DNA from 4 places in the Exiguobacterium sp. GL_137 genome. Region 4 is predicted to be linked to each of the others. Evidence: riboswitches for the same ligand, from Rfam matches in the RefSeq annotation. Region 4 holds a riboswitch; each other region holds the start of a gene.

Region 1 (3,608 bases), 250 kb from region 4:
CTCTCCCTTACGATTCTCTATTTTTGGTTAACGCTTATCAGCACGACGGGCCAAAACATTGCCGAGCCCTTGAATACTTTGAACAATGATAACGAGGACGACGATCGTCACAATCATGACGACATTGTCGTACCGGTAATAGCCGAAGCGGATGGCCAGGTCACCGACGCCGCCACCACCGACGATACCGGCCATGGCGGAAAATCCGATCAGACTGATGGTCGTCAAAGTGACGGCTTGAATGATGCCGGGAAGGGCTTCCGGTAAGAGTGCACTGATGATGATCCGAAACGGTGTCGCACCACAGGCTTCTGCTGCTTCGATTAATCCCGGTGGAATCTCACGGAGCGATGTCTCGACCAGTCGGGCGAGAAACGGAATGGCGGCGACACTCAGGCTGACGGAAGCAGCAGTCGGTCCAATTGTATTATCGAGTAACAGTTGTGTCAGCGGAATCAACGCGACGAGCAGGATGATGAACGGTAACGAACGGACGATATTAACGAAAAAGTCCAAGATGCTGCGAACGACGACGTTTTGGAAAAATAGTCCCCGGTCCGTGATGAACAGTAAGATCCCGAGTGGAATCCCGATGATGAGGGCGAAGCCGAGTGAGATTCCGACCATCAAAGCCGTTTCCGCTAACGCTTTCGCAAGATCCGGTAACATGGTTTCAATCCGTTCAAGCCACATCCTGGATCACCTCAAGCGTGTGAAGTTGTTCTTCGAGCCACGTCAAGGAGCGGTTCACGTGAAGGGTCGGACCGGTCAAACTGACAATCAGCACTCCGAAAGCGACGTTCTGGATATAGTCGACCTTACCGTGGAGGATGCTGACGGAAATATCAAACTGTTTAATTGCTTCCGATAACGTACTTTCACCGGTCTTTTCACCTGTGAATTGCAGGCGGATAATTTTTCCCGGTGTCGTTCGCAAGATCCGTTCCGGTAACTCGATCTGGAGTGCCGTATCGACATAATGTTTCGTGACATCATGTGCCGGCTGACTGAACAGGTCGTATGTACGGGCGACTTCAACGACTTCACCTTGCGCCATGACGGCAACCCGGTGACAAATCTGTTTGACGACATCGATTTCATGGGTAATGAGAATGATCGTCAGGCCAAGCCGTTCATTCAAGTCTTTCAGCAGTTCGAGAATTTGCAGCGTCGTGACCGGATCAAGAGCGGACGTCGCTTCGTCACATAACAGGACACTCGGATTATTCGCAAGGGCGCGGGCAATCCCGACCCGTTGCTTTTGACCGCCGCTGAGCTGACTCGGGAAATTCGTCTCGAAGCCTTCGAGTCCGACCAGGGAGACGAGCTCTTTGATCCGTTGCGGGAAGTCAGTCCGTTTGACGCCGGCAGCCTTTAAGGCGAAGGCGATATTATCGGCGACGTTCCGGGATTGAATCAATTGGAAGTGTTGAAAGATCATCCCGATGTTCAAACGCAGTTCACGTAAGCTGCCTTTGGAGAGGCCGGACAGATTAGTGCCCGATACTTTAACCGTTCCTTGTGTCGGTGTCTCCAGTCCGTTGATCAGACGGAGCAGGGTGCTTTTTCCGGCACCGGATTCACCGATGATGCCAAAGATTTCACCTTGCTGAATCGTTAAATTGACGTCACGTAAGGCAAAAATGGGTGTCCGGTCACGAACGAACCGTTTAGTGATCCCTTTAAATTCAATCATCTGTCGTTTCCTCCCTATACAAAAAAATCGCCTTTTTCCAGTTAAGAGCAACCAGAAAAAAGCGACGAAGTGTAAGATTTCGTAACTTATCTCTCAGAATGAAACATTCTGTAGGATGTGGCACCGTTCCTTAAAGGTGGTTGCCGGACGTCGTTGGGCCTAATCCCTCGGTCGCTCTCGATAAGTAGATATGCTGTTGGGACTTACTGTAACGGAAATCATTCCCATTTGTCAAACGTTTTTTCAGAATTATTCCGCAACGGTCTGGCGAAACAGATTCAATTGACCAATCCGTTCAGCTGCTTCGACGAGTCGTTCGGCGTCAGCAATCAGGCTGATCCGGACGTAACCTTCCCCGTATTCGCCGAAGAAATGTCCCGGTGTAACGGCGACATGCGCTTCGTCGAGCAGGTGATCGGTAAAGCTTTGGGACGTGTAGCCGGACGGGACCGGCAACCAGACGAAGAACGAACCGCCCGGGATCGGTCCGTCCCAACTGATTTCCTGTAACTTGCCGAACAAGGCATCACGCCGCGCTTCATACAGAGCGCTCAGTTCGCGGACACACGTCTGATCGCTTGAAAGAGCGACGGTTGCTGCCTGTTGAATCGGTGTGAAAGCACTGACGTATAAGTGTTCCTGGTACGTCTCGATACTTGCGATGACGGACGGATTCCCGATGGCGAAGGCGATTCGGAAACCGGACATGTTAAAACGTTTCGATAATGAAAACAGTTCGATTCCGACGTCTTTTGCGCCTTCCGTCTGGAGGAAACTGCGGGTCGGACCGTCGAAGCTGATTCCGCCGTAGGCGAGGTCGTGGACGACGCAAATGTCGTTCGCATCAGCGAAGGAAACCGTTTGCTCGAAGGCTTCCGCTGTTGCCGTCGCCCCGGTCGGATTGCTCGGGTAGTTGAGGAACAACATCCGGGCCCGTTCGACATCTGTCGTATCAAGTAACGTGTAGTCAGGTAAAAAAGCATTTTCCGCAAGGAGCGGCAATGTGATCGGGTAAGCTCCGGCAAGGGCGGCGCCGGATAAGTAATCCGGGTATCCGGGATCAGGAACAATGACACCTTCACCGGGATTGACGATCGTTTGCGGTAAAGCGACGATACCGGCTTTGCTGCCGAGCAAAATGGCGACTTCAGAGGCCGGATCGATGTTTACGCCAAACTCTGACTGATAAAAATCCGCGACAGCCTGTTTGAGGAAATCGTGTCCGCGAAATGGCGGGTACTGGAGGTTTGAAGCGTCATTGATTGCTTCTTTCAAGGCATCCAGAATATGTACGGGTGTCGTCTGATCCGGTGTTCCCTGACCAAGCGTGATGACGTCATGACCAGCAGCCTTGACGGCACCGATCCGCTGGGCGAGCTCGGCGAAGACCGGAGCGGGTAACCGATCAATCGCAATCGATGGGGCGAAATGTTTCATCTGTCTTCCTCCTTGTTGGGTATTGTCGTCAAGGATAACGAATTTTCAGAAAAAAGAAAAGAGTTTTTTAATAATTGCTGATAATTGGGAAAAAGAACCGATGGCTTTCGTGTTTTTGATACACTGAACTAGAATACGATTGAATCACAAAGGAGCTGATGGGATGAATCGGGCCTGGTGGAAAGAAGCCGTTGTCTATCAAGTGTATTGGCGCAGTTTTAAAGATTCGAACGGAGACGGGATGGGCGATTTACGCGGAGTAATTGAAAAACTCGATTACATCGCTTCCCTTGGTGTCGATGTCATCTGGTTAAATCCCTGTTATACATCACCGGATGTCGATAACGGATACGACATTTCGGATTATTACTCGATTATGCCGAAGGCGGGAACGATGTCGGATCTGGAAGAACTGATTGCGTCCGCCCATGAACGGGGACTGAAACTGATTCTTGATTTGGTCGTCAATCATACG
Region 2 (3,608 bases), 520 kb from region 4:
TTCTTTCTGATTAACGGTTTTAAACAAAATCGTCCGGGGTGCGAGTTGGACTTCCGACAGTGGAAGCGCCGGTTCCGTCCATCGTAATAAAGCACCATAGTTGTTCCAGATGCTCGCTCCGGCTGCGGCTGTCGTTAAAATTGCCGCCCCTCCCATCAGCCAAGCAGTTTCCCGTTTCACCTCATCACCTCCAAAGCTTACTCTCGATTTCTGATCTCTTATTAGTCATCTACCCGATTTATTTAGAAGCCGAACGTCTTCCCCGACTTATACTTGACGCTTCGTTTTGGATTCGTTATAGTGAAAAGGTTCAAATCGGAATAATTACGTTTTAATAATTTTTGGAGGGTTTATTCATATGAAAAAATTACTTTCAGCTTTCACGGTCGCCTTTGCCAGCGCTGCTTTTCTTGCTGCCTGCGGTTCTTCCGAATCCAATCAAGATGCGACCGATCAAAAGCTTCGGGTGTATACATCGACATTCGCTACTGCGGCAATCGCCAAGGAAATTGGCGGAACAGATATCGACGTCAAGATGATTGTCCCTCCCGGTGCCGATCCGCACTCGTACGAGCCGACGTCTAAACAACTGACAGAAATCGCACAAGGCGATCTGTTCCTCTTAACCGGTACGACGCTTGAACCGTATTCGAAAAAAATCAAAGCCAGTCTGAAAGGCAACGATGTCCGTTTTGTCGAGACAAGCACAGGAATCGACTTACTCGAAGCCAACGCCACGCTTCACGAACATGAAGGACACGATGATCATGCTGACGAACACGCGGAAGAAGAACATGATCACGGCAAATACGATCCCCATGTCTGGCTCGATCCGAACAATGCCAAAATGATGGCCCAATCGATTTCGACGGCACTGGCAAAAGAAGTACCGGATAAAAAAGCGACGTTTGAAAAAAACCTGGCTGAATTTGATACGCAGGCAGATGAGCTCGATCAAAATCTGCAACAGGCTGTCGATAAGGGCTCGAAAAAAGAATTGCTCGTCACGCATGCCGCTTACGGATATTTAGCCGAACGATACGGTTTCTCGCAATTGCCGATTGCCGGCATCTCTCCGTCGGACGAGCCTTCCCAAAAGCAACTGGCCGCTCTCGTCAAAGAAGCCAAATTGCATGACTTGAAGTATATCGCTTTCGAGGAGACGGTTTCTCCTAAAGTCGCCCGCGTCATCCAACAGGAAATCGGAGCCGAAGCGATTACGATCCACAACCTGGAGTCCGTCACGAAAGAACAGCAGAATGCCTCGTATTTTGACTTGATGAATGAAAATGTGACGACGCTCAAACAAGCACTTCAGTGAAGTAGTGTTGACATGCAGTAAAAGATACGTTACGGTAGAAAACGTATTTCAGACAATCAAATGACTTCTTTTTATCGCGAGAGACGGAGGGACTGGCCCGATGATGTTTCGGCAGCGGACGATTAAATCGTACTGTGCCAAATCCAGCAAGCTGCGGCTTGAGAGATAAGAAGAGCGTCTTTTTCAGTAAAGACCTCCTTCTTTCTTGCGAAGGAGTCTTTTTTTGTACTTGTAGAAAAGGAGTGGTTTTATGAACGAGACGATTATACCGAACAAATGGGCACTTCTACCGTTACTTGTCTTTTTAGTTCTTTTTATCGGTGCCGGTATTTTTTACGATGATTTCTACAAATTCCCGATTCTGATTGCGGCTTTGATTGCCTTGATTTTTGCGGCGGTCACAACGAAAGGCAGCATCAATCAAACCGTGGAACGGATTGCAACGGGTGCCGGAAATCCGGACATCATGATCATGGTCTTTATTTTCTTACTTGCCGGTGCCTTTTCCGGAACGGCCGATGCGATTGGCGCCATCGAAGCGACCGTCAACGCGTCGCTGACATTTTTACCGCCTTCTCTTTTAATGAGTGGATTGTTTATCATCGCTGCTTTCATCTCGATGGCGATGGGGACTTCGACCGGTACGATTGCCGCACTTGCCCCGATTGCTCTCGGAATTCATGAAGCAACAGGTGTCAATGTTGCGATTGCCGCGGCAGCTGTCGTCGGCGGTGCAATGTTCGGTGATAACCTGTCATTCATTTCCGATACAACGATCGCAGCAGTCCGGACGCAAAAAACCAATATGCGCGACAAATTCAGAACCAACTTCATGATCGTCTTGCCGGCAGCAATCCTGACGGTCATCATCTTGGCTTTCGTCTCAGGTACAGGAGACGTCGTCGAAGCAAAAGCGTTTGAGTTTTATAAATTGATTCCGTATCTGTCTGTCATCGTCCTCGCCTTGTTTGGTGTCAACGTCATCCTCGTCTTAGTCGGCGGAACCGTTTTGACGGGTATCATCGGTATGATGGACGGAAGCTTCGGCTTAAGCGGCTTCGTCCTGTCGATGTCTGAAGGATTGATGGGGATGGCAGAAATTTCGATCTTGACGTTATTAATGGGCGGACTCGTCAGCCTGATCACCTTTAACGGCGGGATTGCTTATCTGAAAGAAACCCTGACGCGGAAAATCTCACAACGCCGCGGCGCGGAATTCAGTATGGCGGCACTCGTCAGTGCAACGAATCTTGCGACAGCGAACAATACGATTTCGATTCTTGTCGCCGGACCACTCGCTGCGGAAATCGCCGATACGTATGATATTGATCGGAAGAAATCCGCCAGTATCCTCGATATCTTCTCGTGCGGTATCCAAGGAATCATCCCGTACGGAGCCCAGTTGCTGATTGCAGCGGAATTAACGAAAACGGCTTCCCCGGAACTGATTCCCTATCTGTTTTATCCGTTCCTGCTTTTCGTTTGCGGATCTCTTGCCATCGTCTTCGGCTTCCCGCGTCGAAAAACAGCTGATGTGCGTAAAAAAAATGTTTCGTAAAAAATACAAGACCCGTCGCTTTTGCGATAGGTCTTGTTTTGACTTATTTTTTCTGGTCTTGGCGGTTGAGAATGAAATACGCAATCGCCGGAAGCGGGAACTGAATCAGTCCTGCGCCTCCCCAGACCCACGGATTTCGTCCTGTCTTCCGTGCACCAAGGAACAAACATGTCGCTTGTGTCCCTAACAGGGCTGCAAGGCCGGCCCAAACACCTTTTGGTACGTTTTTAACAGATCGTTTCATAAAATACACCTCGTTTCCTTTATAGATTTACCCTCCTCTTTTCGCTTTCTAACCGGCTTTTTCCTCCCTTGAGCGTTGAAACGGACGTTCTTGCTTGTTCATGCTAAACTAAACGAGCAATTCCATATTCTCGTTTCATTAAAGGAGGAGTATACACATGCAATACGCAAAACTTTCAAATGGTGTCACAATTCCACAAATCGGATTCGGTGTCTGGCAAGTCGACGAAGAGACGGAAGCACCGGCTGCCGTCGCAGAAGCCATTCGTGTCGGTTACCGTCATATTGATACGGCTGCCGTTTACAAAAACGAACGTGGTGTCGCCAAAGGAATTAAAGAAAGCGGCGTGAACCGTGAAGATCTCTTCTTAACGTCTAAAGTATGGAACGATGATATTCGTGCCGGACGCACTAAGGAAGCTTTCGCCGAGTCACTTGAACGTCTCGAGACCGATTACCTTGATCTCTATCTGATCCACTGGCCGG
Region 3 (3,608 bases), 690 kb from region 4:
GCAAAATTCCGCTCTCTTTTTTTGTCCTTATTAGACATGACTTCCGGTTAACCGATTGTCACCTTCTGTTGAATCCGCTCAATCTGCTCGGGTGTCGTACGGCAACATCCGCCGATCAACCGGGCACCTGCGGCATACCATTCCGGAGCAATGTCTTCGAAAGCCGTACACACTGCTTCACCGGACCAGGTCTTACTGACCGGATCATACTGCTCACCGGAATTCGGATAGACGATAATCGGTACATCGGTCAGTTGTTTTAATGTCGTGATGAACTCTGTCGCAATCGATGCCGGAAAACAGTTCGCGCCGATTGCCGCCAGTTGCGGGTGCTCCCCTAATGCCTTGATACACTCACTCAACGATGTTCCTTCACTGATGTGTGTTGCGTCACGCAGGGAAAAGGCAAGCCAGGCCGACTGATCCGGAAATTCTTCGAGCAGCCGGAACAGCACTTCGGCTTCCTGCAAGGAGGGAATCGTCTCAAATGCCAACACGTCCGCACCTGCCGCGATTAACGCTTCCAGACGAGGACGGTGGAAAGCTTCAAGTTGCGCATCGTCGACTCCGTAATGACCGATGTATTCGGATCCGTCCGAAAGATAGGCACCGTAAGGACCAATCGATCCCGCAATCAAAGCGTGATCCGCTGCCGGTCCGGTTTCCGCACGCGCCTGCTGTGCCAGATAGACCGTTTGTTTCATCAGTTCAATCGCTTCCTCTTCTTTAATCCCCCGGCTGCTGAAGCCGGCGACACTCGCTTGGTAGCTGGACGTGATGGCACAATCCGCCCCGATTTTAAAATAATCCGCATGGACGCGGTGAATCTGTTCCGGTTCTTCAAGCAGTACACGGGCCGACCAAAGCGGATCATCGAGATTTCTCCCATGGCGTTCAAGTTCCGTCGCCAGTGCTCCGTCCAATAAAATATAGGGTTTTTCTTTTAACAGTCGTTCAACTGGATTGTTGTTCTTTGACATCTTCCACACTCCGTTTCCATGATGTTTTTGTCAGATGATGAACGATGTAACAGACCGCGATAAACGGAACCCCGAAATAGAGGGCGACCCGTTGCGTCGGATCAAAGGCGATTCCGATCAATGAAGCCAAACACATTAAAAACGACAGAATCGGTACAAACGGATACCAGGGCGTCCGGTAAACCAAATCGTTTAGATCATGCCCCTCTTGCAGATAGCGCTTGCGGAACATGAACTGTGAGGCGCTGATACTCATCCAGACAACGACGACTGCCAGTCCCGAGATCGAGACAAGCGCAATGTAGACGGAACCCGGTGCATAGACGCTGGAGAACAGGGCAAGCAGACCACCGAGCATACTGAAGAGAACGGCACGTATCGGCACTCCGCTCGCATTTAATTTAGAAAAGTACGGCGTAATCATCCGTTGATCGGATAAAGACCAGAGCATCCGTGATGCGGCGTACAGACCCGAGTTCGCTGCTGACAAAATCGCGGTCAGGATGACGAAGTTCATGATGTCTGCTGCAAACGGAAGACCGATCCGTTCAAACACAGCAACGAATGGACTTTCAAGCACTCCTTTTGAATCATTTGGTAACAGAATCGCAAGAACAATGATCGTCCCGACAAAAAATAAGACGAGCCGGAAGACTGTTGTTCGAATGGCGAGAGGAACCGTCCGTTTCGGATCGACCGCCTCACCTGCTGCAATCCCGATTAACTCTGTTCCGGAATAGGCAAAGTTAACGGCAAGCATCGTCATCAAGATCGCGAACGCTCCGTTCGGAAACAGGCCCCCCTCCGTCAACGGAGCGAGAAGCGGTGCTTGTGAGCCGTCCGCGAGGGGCAAGAATCCGACGATTGCTGCTGTTCCTAAGACGATGAACACTAAAATCGTCAGCACCTTGACGGCAGAAAACCAAAATTCAACTTCCGCGAACAAGCGGACCGTCAAGACATTGATGCCTAAAATCATGACGACGAATAAAGCACTGAACAGCCAGACCGGAACATCCGGAAACCAGCGTTGCATCAATAAACCGGCTGCCGTAAATTCCGAACCGAGCGCGACCGTCCAAGTCAGCCAGTAAAGCCAGGCGACGGTATAGCCTGTTCCGGATCCAATATATTTCGTCGCGTAGCTGTGAAAGGCACCCGTCTCCGGCATATGTACCGCCAGCTCCCCTAGACAAAGCATTACCAGATAAACCGCCAGCGCTCCGACCAGGTAAGATAAAATCGTGCCGACCCGACCGGCCTGCTCGAGCGTATAGCCTGTACTTAAAAATAATCCGGTCCCGATGACACCTCCGAGTGACAACATGACGATATGCCGGGATTCCATTTTCCGCCGAAACGTTCCTTCTTTCATTGCTCCTCCACACTCCTCTTTTTCTCGTTAAACTAAAAAAAAACGCACCCACATGCATGGGTGCGTCGGTCGACAATCAAAGGAAGCTTATCGATCGGGTACAACACCCGCAGGAATTAGCACAGTATCTTTCGACCTGTTGCTGAGGCTTCAAAGGGCCAGTCCCTCCACCTCTCTGGATAAGAATGTAATTTTTCATAACAGTACCAACCCTGTTTTGAATTGTCAACACAATTCAGAATTTATCATGTAAAAAAAAACGCCTTACACCAAAACGGTATAAGACGTCTGTCGCTTATTTCTTCGCAAACAAATCAGCTGTCTTCAATGCCATGCGAACCGCTTTCCGGTTCAATGTGCCTTGTTGATGCTTCATTTCTTTTGTTTGACTGTTCAACTTGCCTTGAAGTGATTTGATTTTCTTATCTTTTTCAGCCATTTTCGCTTTATCGCGTTTTTGAGCTGCCACGATTTTTTGTTCTTCTGCTGGGAAGTATGATTCAAAACGTGAAACAGCTTCTTCGATACTGATTCCTGTGATCGGTTTAACGACCGGAAGCAACTCTGCTTTGGCCATTTCACGATCAAACGGAACGTTCTCCGGATAGTTCGTTTCTTTGTAGATGTGTTCTAGATCATTTGTATTCAGGAATTCCACGAAGTTATCAAAGTTACGTGCTTGAACACGTGTCGGACTCTGGAAGTCAGCCGACTCAATCACATCCGACAAGCGTGTGCTGTCTGTGATGTCATTTGCCCAAATGTGTGTCAATTGGTGATAATCCGTTAATTCGCGCATCCGTGCATCTTTCGGAATCAGAATACTTGGCGTTCCGGCAAGTGTTGCCGTGATGTTACCGTGAAGACGTGCTCCGAAGCTGAAGTCAGCTTCTTTCAAGAAGTCGATCCATGTCTGCGCGTTTAAGAAGAAGCGGACACGGTCGTTCATGTAAGTCGGATCCGACATCTTGACCGGATAGTTCGTGACGGATAAGTCAGCAATCGGATGTGTTCCTGTGTACGTCAAACGCAACTCTTTCATCCATTGCGGGATGAAGTAGTGGTTCGGGTACTCTTCCATTCCGCGTGTGATGAAGTTAAGGACGTTTTGCGGTGCAAGACGTGACGAGTTGACACCGATCATTGAATCTTTTGTGATATTCGTTTCACGAATTTTCAAATCACGACCAAACGCATACATCGATGGGCAACCGATGACTTTGTGATCGATTCCTTCGCGGAAACCAAGACGC
Region 4 (3,608 bases):
AACGATCACTCCGGTTGGTTGTTCTACCACAAACTCACCTCTTCATTCGATATCTGTTTAGTATGCAACAAATCCGACTTCAGCCAAACCGCCTTAAGTCGGATTCCGTTTCTTTAATATATACGTTGTAGTCGCGTCACAGGTTCCACCTGTCCGAAGACTTCCTCTGTCGTCTCGCTGATTTCCTTAAATCCGTATGAAGTCAAAAAGTGACGGGCTTTATAGTTTCGGGATTCAACATACACTTCAATCGGAGACGCCCCTTGCAATTCCAGTTCGCGGATCAGCCGGCGTCCGATTCCGTTTTGCTGGTATTTCGGCAAGACATACAGCCGGACGATTTCCCACGTTCCATCCACATCGATGGCGTGGATAAAACCGACGATTTCCCCGTCGATCAGTCCGACATTGAAGTATTCTCCACGTGCTTCTTCCGCTGTCCGGATTGCTCGGACCACTTCTTCCTGCGGGTACGCTTCTTGTACGAAATGGGCTTTCGAACGCTCTGAATAGATTTCCTCATATGTGTCCATCCAGGACGTGAGCGCAATATCATGAATGCGTGCTGCATCAGCCGGAACTGCTTCGCGTATCTCCATACCGAAATCCCCCTTTTCCTTTTACAGGCTCATGTTCTTTTACCCTTTTCTAGAAATTTCAGTCGTTTCCCTGCAAAGTTCCGGAGAAACAAAAAAAGTTCAGAAACACCCTTAAAAGGGAGTTTCTGAACTCAGGATTATGCGAAACGTTTTGCCTGCTCTTCAAGAGTAGCGGCTTTATCTGTTTGCTCCCATGGTAATTCGATGTCTGTACGACCGAAGTGACCATAAGCTGCTGTCTGACGATAAATCGGACGGCGGAGATCAAGCATCTTGATGATCCCTGCAGGACGGAGATCAAAGTTTTCTGCGATTAATTCAACGAGTTGCGCTTCAGGAAGTTTTCCTGTACCGAACGTATCGACTGCGATTGAAACCGGGTGCGCCACACCGATTGCGTAAGCAAGTTGAACTTCTGCTTTGTCCGCAAGACCAGATGCAACCAGGTTTTTCGCGACATAACGTGCTGCGTAAGCAGCTGAACGGTCGACTTTCGTTGGATCTTTACCAGAGAACGCTCCACCGCCGTGACGTGCATATCCGCCATACGTATCAACGATGATTTTACGACCTGTCAACCCTGCATCTCCTTGTGGTCCGCCGATGACGAAACGACCAGTCGGGTTGATGAAGAATTTTGTGTCTGCATCGATGTACTCTGCCGGGATGACCGGTGCGATGACATGTTCTTTCAGATCAGCTTGAATTTGCTCAAGCGTCACTTCTTCTGCATGTTGTGTCGAGATGACGATTGTATCGACGCGAACAGGTTCATTGTTCTCGTTGTATTCAACCGTAACTTGCGTTTTACCATCCGGACGGAGGTAATCGAGTTGCCCCGTTTTGCGGACCTCTGCCAAACGACGAGCCAGTTTGTGTGAAAGCGAGATTGGAAGTGGCATGAGTTCCGGTGTTTCTTTCGTTGCATAACCGAACATCAGACCTTGGTCTCCTGCTCCGATCGCATCGATTTCTTCATCGGACATGTTTCCTTCGCGTGCTTCAAGCGCTTGGTCCACACCGAGAGCGATGTCTGCTGACTGCTCATCGATTGATGTCAATACAGCACAAGTGTCTGCATCGAAACCGTATTTAGCGCGTGTATAGCCGATTTCACGAATAGTTTCACGAACGACTTTCGGGATATCCACGTAAGTTGATGTCGTGATTTCTCCAGCTACTAATACGAGTCCTGTCGTGACAGAAGTTTCTGCCGCAACACGTGCGTTTGGATCGGCTGCAAGAATTGCATCCAAAATTGAATCCGAAATCTGGTCACAGATTTTATCCGGGTGACCTTCAGTTACTGATTCCGACGTAAATAGTCGGCGATTAAGGTTTGTCATGTTTGACCCTCCCAAAAAAGAATTTGACGGTGTACTCATTTCCCCTAGTTGAGTGGGACGGTAAAATGAAAAAAACCTTTCCATGTCCAAAAATGGTCAGGGAAAGGTTGTGCGTTCTTCCTTTACCCTCTTATCGTTCGAAGTGTTTACTTCGCTTCAGGAGAGCACCTTTTCCTACATTAATGATGAAATTAATATAAGACGGTTGCCGGGTTTCTTCGGGCCTTGTTCCCTCCACCTGCTCAGAATAAGAGTATCCGTTACGAATTACATGATATAAACTTGTGCTCACTCTGTCAAGCAACGTTTTAATTTCTAGTCGAAAAATTTCGGAAGAGATGTTAAACTGTTAATGCTGAAAGCGTTTCCAGATAAATAGAAATCAGCGCAGGAAAATGATTGCCCTATCATTAGTATGTCATATATAATAAATGTGTCATACTAATAGTAGAGCTAAAACCAACGTAGGGGAAAGGTGGGGTCAGGATGCCGATGACGGTCCTGAATATCGAAGAGCTACTCAAGAAGGAGCATGTGTTCAAACAACTGTCAGTTGCTGAACTAGTCGAACATGCGATTCGCAACAAAGAAGGAGTTCTTGCAGAAAATGGTGCTTTGTCTGTAGAAACGGGGAAATTTACAGGTCGTTCACCGAAAGACAAGTTCATCGTCCGTGATCAATCGTGTGAGATGCATATCGATTGGGGTCATGTCAATCAACCAATGGAATCGGACAAATTCGAGCAACTGTTACAAAAAGTTCTTCGTTATATGAACGAAGCAGATCAACTTTACTACACAGAAGCTGCTGCTGGTGCCGATACGCATTTCACCCTTCCAGTGCGCGTCGTAACCGAATATGCTTGGCATAATTTGTTTGCGAAACAGCTATTCTTACGCGAATATCCTACGGTTGCGGCCTTTGAACCATTTACGGTCGTCTACGCACCACATTTTAAAGCGGATCCGGCGGTCGACGGGACAAACTCGGAGACATTCATCGCGATGTCTTTCGAACACCGTATTGTCTTGATCGGTGGTACAGAGTACGCCGGAGAAATTAAAAAATCAATTTTCTCGGTCATGAACTATCTCTTACCACAACAAGAAGTGTTGTCGATGCACTGTTCCGCCAATGTTGGACACGAAGGGGATGTCGCGTTATTCTTCGGACTATCCGGGACTGGTAAGACCACACTGTCTGCAGATGAGAGCCGTCAATTGATCGGCGACGATGAACACGGTTGGTCCCATGACGGTGTCTTCAACATCGAAGGTGGCTGCTATGCGAAAACGGTCAACTTGTCACGCGAAAAAGAACCACAAATCTTTGACGCCATCCGCTTCGGAACCGTTCTTGAAAACGTCGTCCTCGACGACACCCGGATTCCGGATTATGATGATACCTCACTGACGGAAAATACGCGTGCGGCTTACCCGATCACAGCAATCGAGAATATCGCCATCCCGTCACGCGCCGGTCATCCGAAAACGATTGTCTTCCTGACAGCAGATGCTTACGGTGTACTGCCTCCGATCAGTAAACTGACAAAAGAACAAGCGATGTATCACTTCTTGTCAGGTTATACATCTAAACTTGCCGGCACAGAGCGTGGTGTCACGGAACCGGAAGCAACGTTTTCGACCTGCTTCGGTTCCCCGT

Evidence for each region. A riboswitch is a leader RNA that binds a small molecule or an ion and turns the genes downstream of it on or off. The one in region 4 is predicted to bind S-adenosylmethionine.
Region 1: it holds a riboswitch for S-adenosylmethionine, as region 4 does, so the genes downstream of both, AC3IRK_RS13195 (methionine ABC transporter ATP-binding protein) here and metK (methionine adenosyltransferase) in region 4, are expected to answer to the same signal.
Region 2: it holds a riboswitch for S-adenosylmethionine, as region 4 does, so the genes downstream of both, AC3IRK_RS14595 (Na+/H+ antiporter NhaC family protein) here and metK (methionine adenosyltransferase) in region 4, are expected to answer to the same signal.
Region 3: it holds a riboswitch for S-adenosylmethionine, as region 4 does, so the genes downstream of both, AC3IRK_RS15415 (amino acid permease) here and metK (methionine adenosyltransferase) in region 4, are expected to answer to the same signal.

What each region holds. Positions count from the first base shown of each region.
Region 1 covers NZ_CM174406.1:2,521,519-2,525,126, reverse strand. The annotation lists gene AC3IRK_RS13200 (methionine ABC transporter permease) at 28-693, opposite strand; gene AC3IRK_RS13195 (methionine ABC transporter ATP-binding protein) at 683-1,696, opposite strand; SAM riboswitch class I at 1,780-1,883, opposite strand; gene AC3IRK_RS13190 (aminotransferase class I/II-fold pyridoxal phosphate-dependent enzyme) at 1,946-3,133, opposite strand; gene AC3IRK_RS13185 (alpha-glucosidase) at 3,297-3,608, shown strand, end outside.
Region 2 covers NZ_CM174406.1:2,798,647-2,802,254, forward strand. The annotation lists gene AC3IRK_RS14585 (alpha/beta hydrolase fold domain-containing protein) at 1-180, opposite strand, end outside; gene AC3IRK_RS14590 (metal ABC transporter solute-binding protein, Zn/Mn family) at 359-1,321, shown strand; SAM riboswitch class I at 1,390-1,493, shown strand; gene AC3IRK_RS14595 (Na+/H+ antiporter NhaC family protein) at 1,572-2,879, shown strand; gene AC3IRK_RS14600 (hypothetical protein) at 2,923-3,123, opposite strand; gene AC3IRK_RS14605 (aldo/keto reductase) at 3,281-3,608, shown strand, end outside.
Region 3 covers NZ_CM174406.1:2,964,160-2,967,767, forward strand. The annotation lists gene mmuM (homocysteine S-methyltransferase) at 48-980, opposite strand; gene AC3IRK_RS15415 (amino acid permease) at 955-2,355, opposite strand; SAM riboswitch class I at 2,440-2,541, opposite strand; gene AC3IRK_RS15420 (polysaccharide pyruvyl transferase family protein) at 2,651-3,608, opposite strand, start outside.
Region 4 covers NZ_CM174406.1:2,274,256-2,277,863, forward strand. The annotation lists gene AC3IRK_RS11925 (alpha/beta fold hydrolase) at 1-30, opposite strand, end outside; gene AC3IRK_RS11930 (GNAT family N-acetyltransferase) at 114-599, opposite strand; gene metK (methionine adenosyltransferase) at 737-1,945, opposite strand; SAM riboswitch class I at 2,073-2,199, opposite strand; gene pckA (phosphoenolpyruvate carboxykinase (ATP)) at 2,432-3,608, shown strand, end outside.